One region of the Sphingomonas sp. AC411 genome, then DNA from elsewhere that is predicted to be linked to it. Evidence: riboswitches for the same ligand, from Rfam matches in the RefSeq annotation. Region 1 holds a riboswitch; each other region holds the start of a gene.
What was found. Region 1 has a riboswitch for fluoride ahead of AC0IX7_RS19145 (voltage-gated chloride channel family protein). Riboswitches for the same ligand answer to the same signal wherever they lie in the genome.

Region 2: linked by a shared signal. The riboswitch ahead of AC0IX7_RS21355 (voltage-gated chloride channel family protein) and the one ahead of AC0IX7_RS19145 (voltage-gated chloride channel family protein) in region 1 are both predicted to bind fluoride.
Region 3: linked by a shared signal. The riboswitch ahead of AC0IX7_RS21610 (voltage-gated chloride channel family protein) and the one ahead of AC0IX7_RS19145 (voltage-gated chloride channel family protein) in region 1 are both predicted to bind fluoride.

The regions. Positions count from the first base shown of each region.
Region 1 is NZ_CEEDAQ010000001.1:3,717,629-3,722,414, forward strand. It holds gene AC0IX7_RS19130 (hypothetical protein) at 107-286, opposite strand; gene AC0IX7_RS19135 (hypothetical protein) at 283-519, opposite strand; gene AC0IX7_RS19140 (hypothetical protein) at 688-1,113, opposite strand; fluoride riboswitch at 1,492-1,568, shown strand; gene AC0IX7_RS19145 (voltage-gated chloride channel family protein) at 1,592-2,947, shown strand; gene AC0IX7_RS19150 (serine hydrolase) at 3,103-3,741, shown strand; gene AC0IX7_RS19155 (serine hydrolase) at 3,717-4,163, shown strand; gene AC0IX7_RS19160 (hypothetical protein) at 4,251-4,589, opposite strand.
Region 2 is NZ_CEEDAQ010000003.1:32,291-37,076, forward strand. It holds gene AC0IX7_RS21340 (replication initiation protein) at 1-367, shown strand, start outside; gene AC0IX7_RS21345 (sulfite oxidase) at 923-2,008, shown strand; gene AC0IX7_RS21350 (YidH family protein) at 2,008-2,448, shown strand; fluoride riboswitch at 2,688-2,764, shown strand; gene AC0IX7_RS21355 (voltage-gated chloride channel family protein) at 2,788-4,152, shown strand; partial or broken gene AC0IX7_RS21360 (molybdopterin-dependent oxidoreductase) at 4,651-4,786, opposite strand, start outside.
Region 3 is NZ_CEEDAQ010000003.1:80,375-85,160, forward strand. It holds gene AC0IX7_RS21600 (sulfite oxidase) at 1-1,024, shown strand, start outside; gene AC0IX7_RS21605 (YidH family protein) at 1,024-1,464, shown strand; fluoride riboswitch at 1,704-1,780, shown strand; gene AC0IX7_RS21610 (voltage-gated chloride channel family protein) at 1,804-3,168, shown strand; gene AC0IX7_RS21615 (molybdopterin-dependent oxidoreductase) at 3,667-4,786, opposite strand, start outside.

The DNA of each region.
Region 1 (4,786 bases):
GGTCGGATTGCCGGGATCGACGCACAAGCGTCGGTCCCGGTTTTGTGTCCGGACCAGCTGCTCTCCGCGACACGCTGGACCAAATGGTCCAGCATGCCTAGCCGACTTATGGGGCGGGGCGCAGGGTGATCCGGGTCAGTTCGGAAGGTCGGCCGAGGCGCAGAGCAAAGCCCGGCCACAGGGCCGTGCCGTTGCTGACATAGAGCGTCATGCCCGCCACCTCGTAGCGCCCGGACACGAACCCGCCATTGGCTGGGGCGACCAGTTTATCCAGACCAGCGATCATCCCGCCATGCGTGTGCCCCGATAGCTGAAGCGCGATCCCCGGGCGGCGGCGCGGCGCGCATCCTTGGGCTGATGATCGAGCAATATGACGGGTACGTCGTCCGGGGATCCGGCGAGCGCCGCGGACATGTCTGGTCCGGCTTGGCCCACGCCCGGTGCCGACAGGTCGGTGACACCGGCCAGGACCAGTCGCGCATCGCCACGGGTCAGCACGGCATGGGCATTCGGCAGCATCCGGATTCCCAACCCTGCAAGGTGGCGCATCCACGCCGCGTAATCGAAGAAATACTCATGGTTGCCCGGATCGCGTAGACCCCGTCGGGTGCACGGAGACTCGGAGCGGCTCGACATCGTGGCTGCGCATGGCGACCGAGCCGTCGATGAAGTCGCCGGTCACGACGATCAGGTCGACCCCGACGCGTTCGCCCGATCGACGGTCTGGCGGGCCCAGCGCTCCGGGAACAGCCGACTGATGTGAAGGTCGGTCAGTTGCAGGATACGATACCCGTCGAACTCGGGCGGCAGGTCGCGTATCGCGACCTCGATGTCGTTGATCGGCGGCACGCGGATGGCATTGCCGACGCCGATCGCCGCGAGCAGCGCCGCCAGTCCTGCAATGGCGAAGCGCACGCCATCCGGAACATGCACCGACCGCGACCGCACGAGCATCGTTGCCAGCGTTCCGAGGTCGAGCAGAATCTGGAAGACGGCGAGCAGCACGATCGCGCCAAACGCCCAGTTGAACAGGATCACGACCGTACGGGGAAACTCAGGCGCGAACACCGATCCCGACGAAAGCCGGCTCCAGAAATGATATTGCGAGGCCATGAGCAGGAGGACTGCGATACCCCCTTGGCCCAGAACGGCAGGGCTAGCGGCCAGAGCCATCGGACGATGACGAGCAGGCACGGGGTCGCGAAGATGAGGTGAAAGATCGTCGGTCTCCGTCGAAATACGGTGGCGTGAACGCGGGTACGAGCGCCTCCCGCTCGATCTGCAACCATGTACCTCGCAGGGCAAGGATGGCATTCGTCGAGTGCGCGTCATCTGCCGAAGCATCGGGGCAGGGCAAGCGATTTTGCCGGACTCCTACATCCCCTTCGTGAACCAGCACGAAAGAACCACCCGATCGGCTCCAGATGCCCGTTCTAAACCACCAGCGAACGCTTGTCCGGCGTTGACGGTTACACGATCAGGCGACATAGGCGACCCAACGGCGATGGATTTCCGCCGGGCAATGTGGCCGAACCGCTCTGGCAAGAGCTGATGATTCCTACTTGGCGCCGACAGGCAGCAAGGAGGATTTGTGCGCGCTACCTTTCATACCCTCATCACCGATCTCGACATCGCGACCTTCGTCCGGAACCGCCACGACCATGCCGTGTCGGTCGTGCGCTGGGCGCTGATCCTCGTGCCGATGGCGGCGCTTGTCGGGACGCTGTGCGCAGCCTTTCTGTGGAGCCTCGACGCGGTGACGCGACTGCGTTTCGCGGCGCCCTGGCTGTTATACTGCCTGCCGATCGGGGGCTTCGGGGTCGGGTTGCTCTACCATCTCACGGGCCGCTCGGTGGAGGGTGGCAACAACCTGATCGTCGAGCAGATCCACGAGCCGGGCGGCGGGGTGCCGCTGCGGATGGCGCCGCTGATCTTCTTCGGCACGGTGGTGACGCATCTGTTCGGCGGCTCGGCCGGCCGCGAAGGCACCGCGGTCCAGCTTGGCGGCAGCCTCGCCAGCGGTTTCGGCCGTGCGCTCCGGCTCGATGCGGACGGCACGCGAATCCTGTTGATGACGGGGATCGCGGCTGGGTTCGGAGCGGTGTTCGGCACGCCGATCGCTGGCGCGGTGTTCGCGCTCGAGGTGCTGGCGATCGGGCGCGTCGAATATCGTGCGCTCGTGCCGTGCCTCGTCGCCGCGCTCGTCGGCGACTGGACGTGCCTCGCCTGGGGAATCCACCACGGTGTCTACCGGGTCGATGCGTTGATCGTTGTGGATGCGCTGCTCGTCGCCAAGGCGGGCCTTGCCGGGGTCGCGTTCGGATTGGTGGGTCTCGCCTTCGCCGAGGCCAACCACGCGCTCGGCGGGTGGCTCAAGCGGATCGTGCCCTATGGTCCGCTCCGCCCGCTGATCGGCGGAATCGCGGCGATCGCGCTCGTCTTCCTGTTCGGCACGCGCGACTATCTGGGGCTCGGGACGCTGGCGGCGACGCCGGACGGGCTGACCATCGCCAGCTTCTTCGGACCGGACCCGCATCCGTGGAGCTGGGCGCTCAAGTTCGTGTTCACCGTCGTCACGTTGAGTTCCGGCTTCAAGGGCGGGGAGGTGACGCCGTTGTTCTTCATCGGCGCGGCACTCGGTAGCGCGCTGGCGCCGCTGTTCGGCGTCCCGACCGGGGTGTTCGCCGCAATCGGTTTCGTCGCGCTGTTCGCGGGCGCCGCCAATACGCCGCTTGCCTGCACCTTCATGGGAATTGAGCTGTTCGGTGCGACCTATGCGGTTCCGATCGCGGTCGCATGTTTCGTGGCGTACCTCTGCTCCGGGCACAACGGTATCTACCTGTCGCAGCGTGTCGCCGTCGCGAAGACGCCTGCGGACGGCCTCGTTCCTAACGCGACGTTGCGCGAGGCGCGCGCAGAGCGTGCCGCACGCCGCCGGCATCGCTGACCGCCGAAGTCCAGTGCTTGCGTCGGATCGACCTCTAAGCGCGCCGAAGGCCCTAGCCGCGGGTTTCGCCGGACGGTCGAGGCGCTACACGGTGAGAAAAGGAAGTCTTGTTGACGCTTGAATCGTTTTGTCGGGGCATCGGCGCCGTTGCCGGGATGTCCGTCCTGGCTGCCTGCGTGCCCGCCGGACGCCAGTCCCTGCCGCCTTCGGCGGTGCCCATCACCGTGCAGACGACGGCACCGGCCCCACGATTGCCGACACGGGCGCCAGTACGACCAGCGGGCCGGCCACAGCCATCCGCCGACCTGCTCAACGCGGTGCAGGCCCTTGGGGCGGGGTTCAAGGGACAGGTCGGTATCAGCGTACGCGATATCGACGAAGGCTGGGTCGTCGCATGGGACGGCGACCGGCCACGACCGCAGCAAAGCGTGAGCAAGCTATGGGTCGCGATCACCGTCATGGATGCGGTGGATCGCGGCCGCCTGTCGCTGACCGATCCCGTGACGGTCACGCGCGCCGATCTGACCCTCTTCCACCAGCCCATCCGGGCACTGGTCGGCAAGGACGGTTACAAGGCCACCATCGGAGAGCTGCTGCGCGGCGCGATGACGCGCAGCGACAATACGTGCAACGACGTGCTCCTCTGGCGGGTCGGGGGCCCGGTCGCGGTGAACCGGATGCTCGCGGACAAGGGCGTTTCCGGCGTCAAGTTCGGCCCTGGCGAGCGGCAGTTGCAGGCGCGTACCGCAGGACTGGAATGGCGCCCGGAATGGGCGGGGGCTGGGGCTTCCTGAAAGCGCGGGCGGCGATGAGTTACGAAGCGCGCGATCGGGCTCTCAACCGGTATCTCGCAGCGCCGATCGACGGGGCGTCGGCGAACGGCATCACGCTCGGCCTGTCGCTACTGTCGCAAGGCAAGCTGCTAACCGCACGCTCGACCGCATCCCTGCTAACCCTGATGCGGTCCAGCAAAACGGGTCCGCTCCGGCTCAAGTCGGGGCTCCGGCCCGGCTGGACTCTCGCGCACAAGACCGGAACCGGGCAGGATCTCGGCAACCTGTCGACCGGTTACAACGATGTCGGACTGCTCGTCGCGCCGAACGGCCACCGCTATGCCGTCGCCGTCATGATCGCCAGTACCCGCCAGGCCATCCCGGTACGGATGCGGTTGATGGGCGACGTGACGCGCGCGATCGTCGCCTCGGAACGTCGATGACCGCGCCGCCGGAGCGCGGCTAGGCCGTCGACGGCTCGGGCCCAGCATCGACGGCGGAGTCATTCGGCTCCCTGCGAGAGGGTTTGGTCAGCGCTGCTTCTTGGTCGTGGTTGCCGTGAAATCGGGGTCCTTGTTCGCTACCCAATCGACAAACTTCCGCACGGCGGGGTCGGCGAGCAGGCCGTCCACGTCCATCCCGTGGCGTTGCAGTTCGGAATTGGTGAAATTCGCGGTGAGCGTCTGCTGGCAGATCGGATGCATCGGCACGACATCGCGCCCGCCCCGGCTCTTGGGGACCGGATGGTGCCAGACGACCGTCTTGCCCGTAGGGCGGCCGCAGAGCCAACACGCTACGATCGCGACCGGAGCCTCTTCGTCCTGCTGCAGGTCTTCATAGGGACCATGTTTCGAATGTTTACGGGCCACGCGTCGACTTCCCTGATCTGGACTGCCACCCCGGCAGCATATCGATCCGCTACACCAACCCCGGCGGGAACCCGAGCAGGAACGCGCCCGAGGACGCTGCGCTCCGCAATTTACTGGTGCCTCGACCCCGCTGAACCGCAGCTGTAAGCAGGCCGCACGCATGGCCCACCAACTTGCAGGCTGTTGGCGCGTAACGA
Region 2 (4,786 bases), on a different contig from region 1:
AATGATCGAGCGGCGCATTGGTCTCGAATACAAACAGAAAGAGGAGTTTACGATCGAAGAGCTGCGCGGCCTGCTTAACGTGCCTGAAGGTAAACTCGAACGCTTCGCTGATATGAACAAATATTGTCTGAAGGTGGCTGTCGAGGAAATTAACAAGCTTTGCCCCTTCTATGTCGATTTCACGCCGATCAAGAACGGGCGCAAGGTCGAACGGGTGGCACTCCACTGGTTCCCAAAAACGTCCAGCGGCAAGCGCGACGCACAGAACCTGATCGACCAGCACAGCATTGTACGACGGGCAAAGCTGCGCGGCGGAATTCCCGAACTGCCCGTGCTGGTAGATTTCAGCGCGTCGGCCCAAAGGTGAGCCGCTACCCCAAAACTCACCGATAGGCTTTGCTACCAACCTCTACATGCCAGACACGTGTTCACGTTCCATCGTGTTCTCGTGTTCTCGTGCTATCATGTTCACATGCCAACAAGTGGGCTGGCGGATTCCGGGGTGCCCGTTACAGATGCCGGGCATTCACCCAGCCCTTGCATGTTCCACTCGGGACGGATCATTCGGATCGCCCCCTCTTCGGGGTCGGTACATAGAACGGACCCAGATATACGTTAAGCGCCCTCATCCGGGTTCAGGCGGCGCAAATCACCCGTTTGTCGCGCATCTGCGATGGCGACAGGGTTTTCCGTCATCCCTAGTACCTAGCGACGACTTTTGGGACAAAGCCGTCGTAGCAAGTCCAGTCACATCGCGACGATCTACGGGAAAGGCTGTCTGGCGCTCGGCGCCTTTCGCGCGACGGCATGGTGATCGCTCCACCGCCGTCTAGAAAGGGATAGGCTATCGAAAGAGTCTGGGTGACATCGCCCAGCAAAACGATCGATTTCGCTACTGATTTCATCATGGTAGGCCGCTTGCATGACCGCATCCGATCGCGCCGAACAGAATCTGATCCTCCGCTGTCCGGAGCCGCTCAATGCGGAAACGCCCCCGGATAAACTGATCACGTCCTTCCTGACGCCGCAGGCGAACTTCTACATCCGCAGTCACGGACCAACGCCGGAGCTGGCCGACGATCATCGTATAGCGCTGGACGGCTTAGTCGACCGCCCGCGCTCCTACACGGTTGCCGAACTTCAAACGGCATTTGCGACCCGGACAGTGACCGCGACCATGCAGTGCGCCGGCAATCGTCGGGCACATCTTCAAGACGTGGAAAAGACTTCGGGCGATCCCTGGGACGTGGGCGCGATTGGCAATGCGGCGTGGACCGGCGTCGCACTGTGCGACGTGCTCGCCGCAGCCGGCATCCAGGACGGCGCGTCGTTCGTCGGCACTACGGGGGCCGACAACGTGGATGTCGATGGTGAGACGGCACCGTTCGGTGCCTCGATCTCGATCGCCAAGGCGCTAGAGCCCGACGTGCTGATCGTCTGGGCCATGAATGGCGAGGCGCTGGCCCCCGAACATGGCGCACCGCTGCGGCTCGTCGTGCCGGGTTATGCGGGCGTTCGTAGCGCCAAGTGGCTGACGCGCATCGAGGTGCGCGATCGCCCGTCCGATGCGCCGATCCAGGCTAAGGACTACAAGCTCTTTCCGGCGTCGGTAGCGAAGGAGGACGCAGACTGGGATCGGGGTCTGACTATCGAGGAGATGCCGCTCAATGCTGCGATCTGCGCGCCGGTGGACGGCGCGCATGTCAGCGCCGGCGCGTGCGAAATCGCGGGTTATGCGGTCGCCTTCGGCCGAGCGGTCACCCGCGTCGAGGTCTCCGTCAATGGCGGCACCGACTGGCTGCAGGCGGAACTGACTGCAAAACCCGATGCGCCTTGGAGCTGGACGCAGTGGCACGTCACGGTCGATCTGTCTCCCGGACTCCACGTCCTGATCGTGCGCGCCGTTGACGGTGCCGGGCAGATGCAGCCCGAACGGCCCGAGCCGATCTGGAACTTCGCCGGCTATCTCTCGACTGCCTGGCATCGCATCGCCGTTACCGCTGGCTGATGGACGCGCCGCACGACGCCGATCGGGCCCATGCGAAGCTGGCGGAGAGCGCGAGCAAGCTGAAGGACAGCGCAGTCCAGCAGGTGGACAGCGCCGACCGTCGCACAGAGCTTGCCGCGGACCGCACAATCCTCGCCGGCGAACGCACCTATGCTGCCTGGGTGCGTACCGGACTGGCGGCGCTCGCTTCCGGTATCGGCGCGCGCGCGCTGCTCAAGGACGTCGTGTTCCCGTGGCTGGCGACGGCGACCGGGACCATGCTGATCTTGTTCAGCGCCTTTTGCTTCGCCGCTGCGGTGTGGCGAGAGATGGGCGCAGGCGCCCCGCCGCCACGACCGGACATCAAGCGCCTGCCAGCGACGTTGCTCCTAGTGATGAACGGGTTTCTTATGCTCGTGTCACTGGCCGCGCTCGTCGGCATCTGGACGGCACGCTCGTAGCAGCCATCCCTAGGTTTGCTGCGAACCGATCAGACCCCGCAGCGCATCCGCGGCTTTCGTGCGGTATCGCCCCCTTGTGACGAAGCCCGAAAACGACGTGGGCCAAAGCCGATCGGTCCCGCATGCAGCGTACCCGGGGTCGGTACATATAACGGGCTCAGATAGACGCTGCCGACTGGCCGGTCCGAGCATTTGCCCGACCAACATGCCCATTGACGGTTGGGGCAAACGTCTAATAGATCGACTTTGGCAATGGATTTCTGCCGGGCAATTTGGCCGAACCGCTCTGATAAGAGCTGATGATTCCTACTTGGCGCCTTCAGGCAGCAAGGAGGAATTGTGCGCGCTACCTTTCGCAATCTCGTCGGCACGCTGAATGTCGCGGCATTCATGCGCGATCGTCACGACCATGCGATCTCTGTCCTGCGCTGGGCGCTGATCTTGCTGCCCATGGCGGCACTCGTCGGGACGCTATGTGCGGCGTTCCTGCTGAGTCTCGATACCGTTACGCGACTGCGGTTTGCATCGCCTTGGCTGCTCTATCTGCTACCGGTGGGCGGGTTCGTTGTCGGATTCCTCTACCATGTCACCGGGCGCACAGTGGAAGGCGGCAACAATCTGATCGTCGAGCAGATCCACGAGCCTGGCGGCGGGGTGCCTCTGCGGATGGCGCCGCTCATCTTCTTCGGCACAGTGGTGACGCATCTTTTCGGTGGCTCGGCCGGACGTGAGGGCACCGCCGTCCAATTGGGTGGAAGCCTTGCCAGCGGTTTCGGCCGCGCGCTCCGCCTCGATGCGGGCGGCACGCGCATCCTGTTGATGACGGGTATCGCAGCCGGGTTCGGCGCGGTCTTCGGCACGCCGATCGCAGGCGCGGTCTTCGCGCTCGAAGTGCTGGCGATCGGCCGCGTTGAATATTCCGCGCTAGTGCCTTGCCTCGTTGCAGCGCTAGTCGGCGATTGGACGTGCCTCGCCTGGGGTATCCATCACGGTGTCTACCCGATCGGTGCGTTGATACCGGTCGATGCGCTGCTCGTGACGAAGGCGGGTATTGCGGGGATCATATTCGGATTGGTCGGTTTGGCCTTCGCCGAAGCCAACCACGTGGTCGGGGGATGTCTGAAGCGGATCGTCCCCTATGGTCCGCTACGTCCAGTGATCGGCGGGGTCGTCGTTATCGCGCTCGTCTTCCTGTTCGGCACGCGCGACTATCTAGGCCTGGGTGTCCTGGCAGCGAGGCCCGAGAGCCTTACCATCGCCAGCTTCTTCGGACCAGACACGCATCCGTGGAGTTGGGCGATCAAGCTGCTGTTTACTGTCGTCACGCTCGGTGCGGGTTTCAAAGGTGGTGAAGTCACGCCGTTGTTCTTCATCGGCGCGACGCTCGGTAACGCGCTGGCGCCTTTCTTGGACGTACCGACGGGCCTGTTCGCCGCGATCGGCTTTGTTGCGGTCTTTGCCGGGGCTGCCAATACCCCGCTCGCCTGCACCTTCATGGGGATTGAACTGTTTGGCGCCAGCTATGCGGTGCCGATCGCCGTCGCCTGTTTCGTGGCCTATCTCTGCTCGGGCCACAATGGCATCTACCTGTCGCAGCGCGTTGCGATACCCAAGGTGCCCGCGAACGGCCTCGCGCCCAATGCAACACTGCGCGAGACACGTACACGCCGCACAGCACTTCGCGCGCAGAACCGCGTGTCGTGAGTGATGTGCTTAGCCTGATCCCCCGATACGTCGGGCGCAGCCTTCGGATCGGGGTCTTGCGCCTTGCCCTTCGCGGCGCCCGGCTGCTTTGCGCTCATGGCGGTCAGATAAGCGACGATCGCCGGCACGTCAGCCTGTGCAACAGGAGCCTTGTAGACCTCGCGCATCTTGGTGACCTCCGCGGTCCACTGATCGGAGGAGAGTGGCGGCTGGTTCAGCGCCATGCTCGCCGAATGACACGAGGTGCAGTTGGCGTTGATGACGTCGGCATGCGGGCCGGCGGGATATTGCCCTTCGTCGGTCGGGAGATCGACCGAGGTGGACGCCAGCGAGAAGCCGCGCGCCGAAACGCTTGGCGGCGGTGGTGCGGTCGGGGCGGCAGGCGGCGGGGCGATGCGGCTGTTCGGGGCACCGATCGCGAGTAGAAGAACGACGGTCGCGCCGACGAACCCGAACGACAGCGTGCCGATGGAAGGCGTTTTCATGGGGGAGCGCTCCTCAGCCGACGACGATGTTGGTGGTTTCGATGTTGCCGCGCATGAACCCGCCCGGGTTCCAGATCGGCGTCATCGGCTGCGCGATGCCGGCGGTGTTCCAGCAGCGCGACATCAGTCTGGTCGGGCCCGCATGGCTG
Region 3 (4,786 bases), on a different contig from region 1:
GGAAACGCCCCCGGATAAACTGATCACGTCCTTCCTGACGCCGCAGGCGAACTTCTACATCCGCAGTCACGGACCAACGCCGGAGCTGGCCGACGATCATCGTATAGCGCTGGACGGCTTAGTCGACCGCCCGCGCTCCTACACGGTTGCCGAACTTCAAACGGCATTTGCGACCCGGACAGTGACCGCGACCATGCAGTGCGCCGGCAATCGTCGGGCACATCTTCAAGACGTGGAAAAGACTTCGGGCGATCCCTGGGACGTGGGCGCGATTGGCAATGCGGCGTGGACCGGCGTCGCACTGTGCGACGTGCTCGCCGCAGCCGGCATCCAGGACGGCGCGTCGTTCGTCGGCACTACGGGGGCCGACAACGTGGATGTCGATGGTGAGACGGCACCGTTCGGTGCCTCGATCTCGATCGCCAAGGCGCTAGAGCCCGACGTGCTGATCGTCTGGGCCATGAATGGCGAGGCGCTGGCCCCCGAACATGGCGCACCGCTGCGGCTCGTCGTGCCGGGTTATGCGGGCGTTCGTAGCGCCAAGTGGCTGACGCGCATCGAGGTGCGCGATCGCCCGTCCGATGCGCCGATCCAGGCTAAGGACTACAAGCTCTTTCCGGCGTCGGTAGCGAAGGAGGACGCAGACTGGGATCGGGGTCTGACTATCGAGGAGATGCCGCTCAATGCTGCGATCTGCGCGCCGGTGGACGGCGCGCATGTCAGCGCCGGCGCGTGCGAAATCGCGGGTTATGCGGTCGCCTTCGGCCGAGCGGTCACCCGCGTCGAGGTCTCCGTCAATGGCGGCACCGACTGGCTGCAGGCGGAACTGACTGCAAAACCCGATGCGCCTTGGAGCTGGACGCAGTGGCACGTCACGGTCGATCTGTCTCCCGGACTCCACGTCCTGATCGTGCGCGCCGTTGACGGTGCCGGGCAGATGCAGCCCGAACGGCCCGAGCCGATCTGGAACTTCGCCGGCTATCTCTCGACTGCCTGGCATCGCATCGCCGTTACCGCTGGCTGATGGACGCGCCGCACGACGCCGATCGGGCCCATGCGAAGCTGGCGGAGAGCGCGAGCAAGCTGAAGGACAGCGCAGTCCAGCAGGTGGACAGCGCCGACCGTCGCACAGAGCTTGCCGCGGACCGCACAATCCTCGCCGGCGAACGCACCTATGCTGCCTGGGTGCGTACCGGACTGGCGGCGCTCGCTTCCGGTATCGGCGCGCGCGCGCTGCTCAAGGACGTCGTGTTCCCGTGGCTGGCGACGGCGACCGGGACCATGCTGATCTTGTTCAGCGCCTTTTGCTTCGCCGCTGCGGTGTGGCGAGAGATGGGCGCAGGCGCCCCGCCGCCACGACCGGACATCAAGCGCCTGCCAGCGACGTTGCTCCTAGTGATGAACGGGTTTCTTATGCTCGTGTCACTGGCCGCGCTCGTCGGCATCTGGACGGCACGCTCGTAGCAGCCATCCCTAGGTTTGCTGCGAACCGATCAGACCCCGCAGCGCATCCGCGGCTTTCGTGCGGTATCGCCCCCTTGTGACGAAGCCCGAAAACGACGTGGGCCAAAGCCGATCGGTCCCGCATGCAGCGTACCCGGGGTCGGTACATATAACGGGCTCAGATAGACGCTGCCGACTGGCCGGTCCGAGCATTTGCCCGACCAACATGCCCATTGACGGTTGGGGCAAACGTCTAATAGATCGACTTTGGCAATGGATTTCTGCCGGGCAATTTGGCCGAACCGCTCTGATAAGAGCTGATGATTCCTACTTGGCGCCTTCAGGCAGCAAGGAGGAATTGTGCGCGCTACCTTTCGCAATCTCGTCGGCACGCTGAATGTCGCGGCATTCATGCGCGATCGTCACGACCATGCGATCTCTGTCCTGCGCTGGGCGCTGATCTTGCTGCCCATGGCGGCACTCGTCGGGACGCTATGTGCGGCGTTCCTGCTGAGTCTCGATACCGTTACGCGACTGCGGTTTGCATCGCCTTGGCTGCTCTATCTGCTACCGGTGGGCGGGTTCGTTGTCGGATTCCTCTACCATGTCACCGGGCGCACAGTGGAAGGCGGCAACAATCTGATCGTCGAGCAGATCCACGAGCCTGGCGGCGGGGTGCCTCTGCGGATGGCGCCGCTCATCTTCTTCGGCACAGTGGTGACGCATCTTTTCGGTGGCTCGGCCGGACGTGAGGGCACCGCCGTCCAATTGGGTGGAAGCCTTGCCAGCGGTTTCGGCCGCGCGCTCCGCCTCGATGCGGGCGGCACGCGCATCCTGTTGATGACGGGTATCGCAGCCGGGTTCGGCGCGGTCTTCGGCACGCCGATCGCAGGCGCGGTCTTCGCGCTCGAAGTGCTGGCGATCGGCCGCGTTGAATATTCCGCGCTAGTGCCTTGCCTCGTTGCAGCGCTAGTCGGCGATTGGACGTGCCTCGCCTGGGGTATCCATCACGGTGTCTACCCGATCGGTGCGTTGATACCGGTCGATGCGCTGCTCGTGACGAAGGCGGGTATTGCGGGGATCATATTCGGATTGGTCGGTTTGGCCTTCGCCGAAGCCAACCACGTGGTCGGGGGATGTCTGAAGCGGATCGTCCCCTATGGTCCGCTACGTCCAGTGATCGGCGGGGTCGTCGTTATCGCGCTCGTCTTCCTGTTCGGCACGCGCGACTATCTAGGCCTGGGTGTCCTGGCAGCGAGGCCCGAGAGCCTTACCATCGCCAGCTTCTTCGGACCAGACACGCATCCGTGGAGTTGGGCGATCAAGCTGCTGTTTACTGTCGTCACGCTCGGTGCGGGTTTCAAAGGTGGTGAAGTCACGCCGTTGTTCTTCATCGGCGCGACGCTCGGTAACGCGCTGGCGCCTTTCTTGGACGTACCGACGGGCCTGTTCGCCGCGATCGGCTTTGTTGCGGTCTTTGCCGGGGCTGCCAATACCCCGCTCGCCTGCACCTTCATGGGGATTGAACTGTTTGGCGCCAGCTATGCGGTGCCGATCGCCGTCGCCTGTTTCGTGGCCTATCTCTGCTCGGGCCACAATGGCATCTACCTGTCGCAGCGCGTTGCGATACCCAAGGTGCCCGCGAACGGCCTCGCGCCCAATGCAACACTGCGCGAGACACGTACACGCCGCACAGCACTTCGCGCGCAGAACCGCGTGTCGTGAGTGATGTGCTTAGCCTGATCCCCCGATACGTCGGGCGCAGCCTTCGGATCGGGGTCTTGCGCCTTGCCCTTCGCGGCGCCCGGCTGCTTTGCGCTCATGGCGGTCAGATAAGCGACGATCGCCGGCACGTCAGCCTGTGCAACAGGAGCCTTGTAGACCTCGCGCATCTTGGTGACCTCCGCGGTCCACTGATCGGAGGAGAGTGGCGGCTGGTTCAGCGCCATGCTCGCCGAATGACACGAGGTGCAGTTGGCGTTGATGACGTCGGCATGCGGGCCGGCGGGATATTGCCCTTCGTCGGTCGGGAGATCGACCGAGGTGGACGCCAGCGAGAAGCCGCGCGCCGAAACGCTTGGCGGCGGTGGTGCGGTCGGGGCGGCAGGCGGCGGGGCGATGCGGCTGTTCGGGGCACCGATCGCGAGTAGAAGAACGACGGTCGCGCCGACGAACCCGAACGACAGCGTGCCGATGGAAGGCGTTTTCATGGGGGAGCGCTCCTCAGCCGACGACGATGTTGGTGGTTTCGATGTTGCCGCGCATGAACCCGCCCGGGTTCCAGATCGGCGTCATCGGCTGCGCGATGCCGGCGGTGTTCCAGCAGCGCGACATCAGTCTGGTCGGGCCCGCATGGCTGAGCGGCACCTGCGCATCCCAGCGGCGGAAACTGTATTTGCCGTGATCGGGGCCAAGCGTCGTCTTGTACCAGCTCTTGCCGTTGTCGGTCGACACATCGACCTTGGCGACGCCGCAATCGCCGCCCATCGCGATGCCGCCCAGCGGGATTGACCGGTCAAACGCGATCGCCTGCCCTTCGTCGAGGCTCGTGACCCAACTGCGCGGGATCATCTTGTTGATCGGGACGGCCGGGAAATCCTTCTGGCCAGGCCGCACGTTCGCGCCTGGAGTGTCAGGGATCTTGTACGCCTTGGCCATCCAGTAACCGTCGTCGGGCGCGGCAAGCACCTCGATGTCGTTCAGCATCTTGACCCAATAGGTCGAATACCAGCCGGGTACGATCAGCCGGACCGGGAAGCCGTTGAGGAGCGGCATCTGTTCACCGTTCATCCCGAAGGCGAGCATCACTTCGCCGTCGCGTGCGTGGTCGATCGACAGCGACTTCGCAAAATCCGGTCCACCCGCGACCACCGGCTGGTCGAGCGCACCGAACCGCACCGCGACCGCGCCCGGCTTCACGCCGGCGATATCGAGCACGTCGCGCAGGCGCACGCCGAGCCATTTGGCGTTGCCCATCGCCCCGTGACGCCACTGCGCACCGGCAACAGGGGGCTGGAACAGCGCACGCGAATTGCCCGAGCATTGGTTGATCGCCGCCAGCTCGACGCGTGGCAACTTCAGCAGTTGCGCGAGCGAGATCGACAGCGGCCGCGTGACCGCGCCGTGCACCTTGATCCGGAACGCCTCGACATCGATCGCGGTCGGAATGTCGGCCCAGTGCCAGCGGACGAAGAACTGGTCGTTCGGTGTGAAGACGTCGCCATTGAACACGCTCATCGGCGTTTCCAGCAGCGGCGGGTGGATCCGCTGGAGGATCATGCTGCCCTTGCCGGGGAACGCACTGGTTATCGGCCGTTCCGATGGGCCACCCGGAAGATGCAGG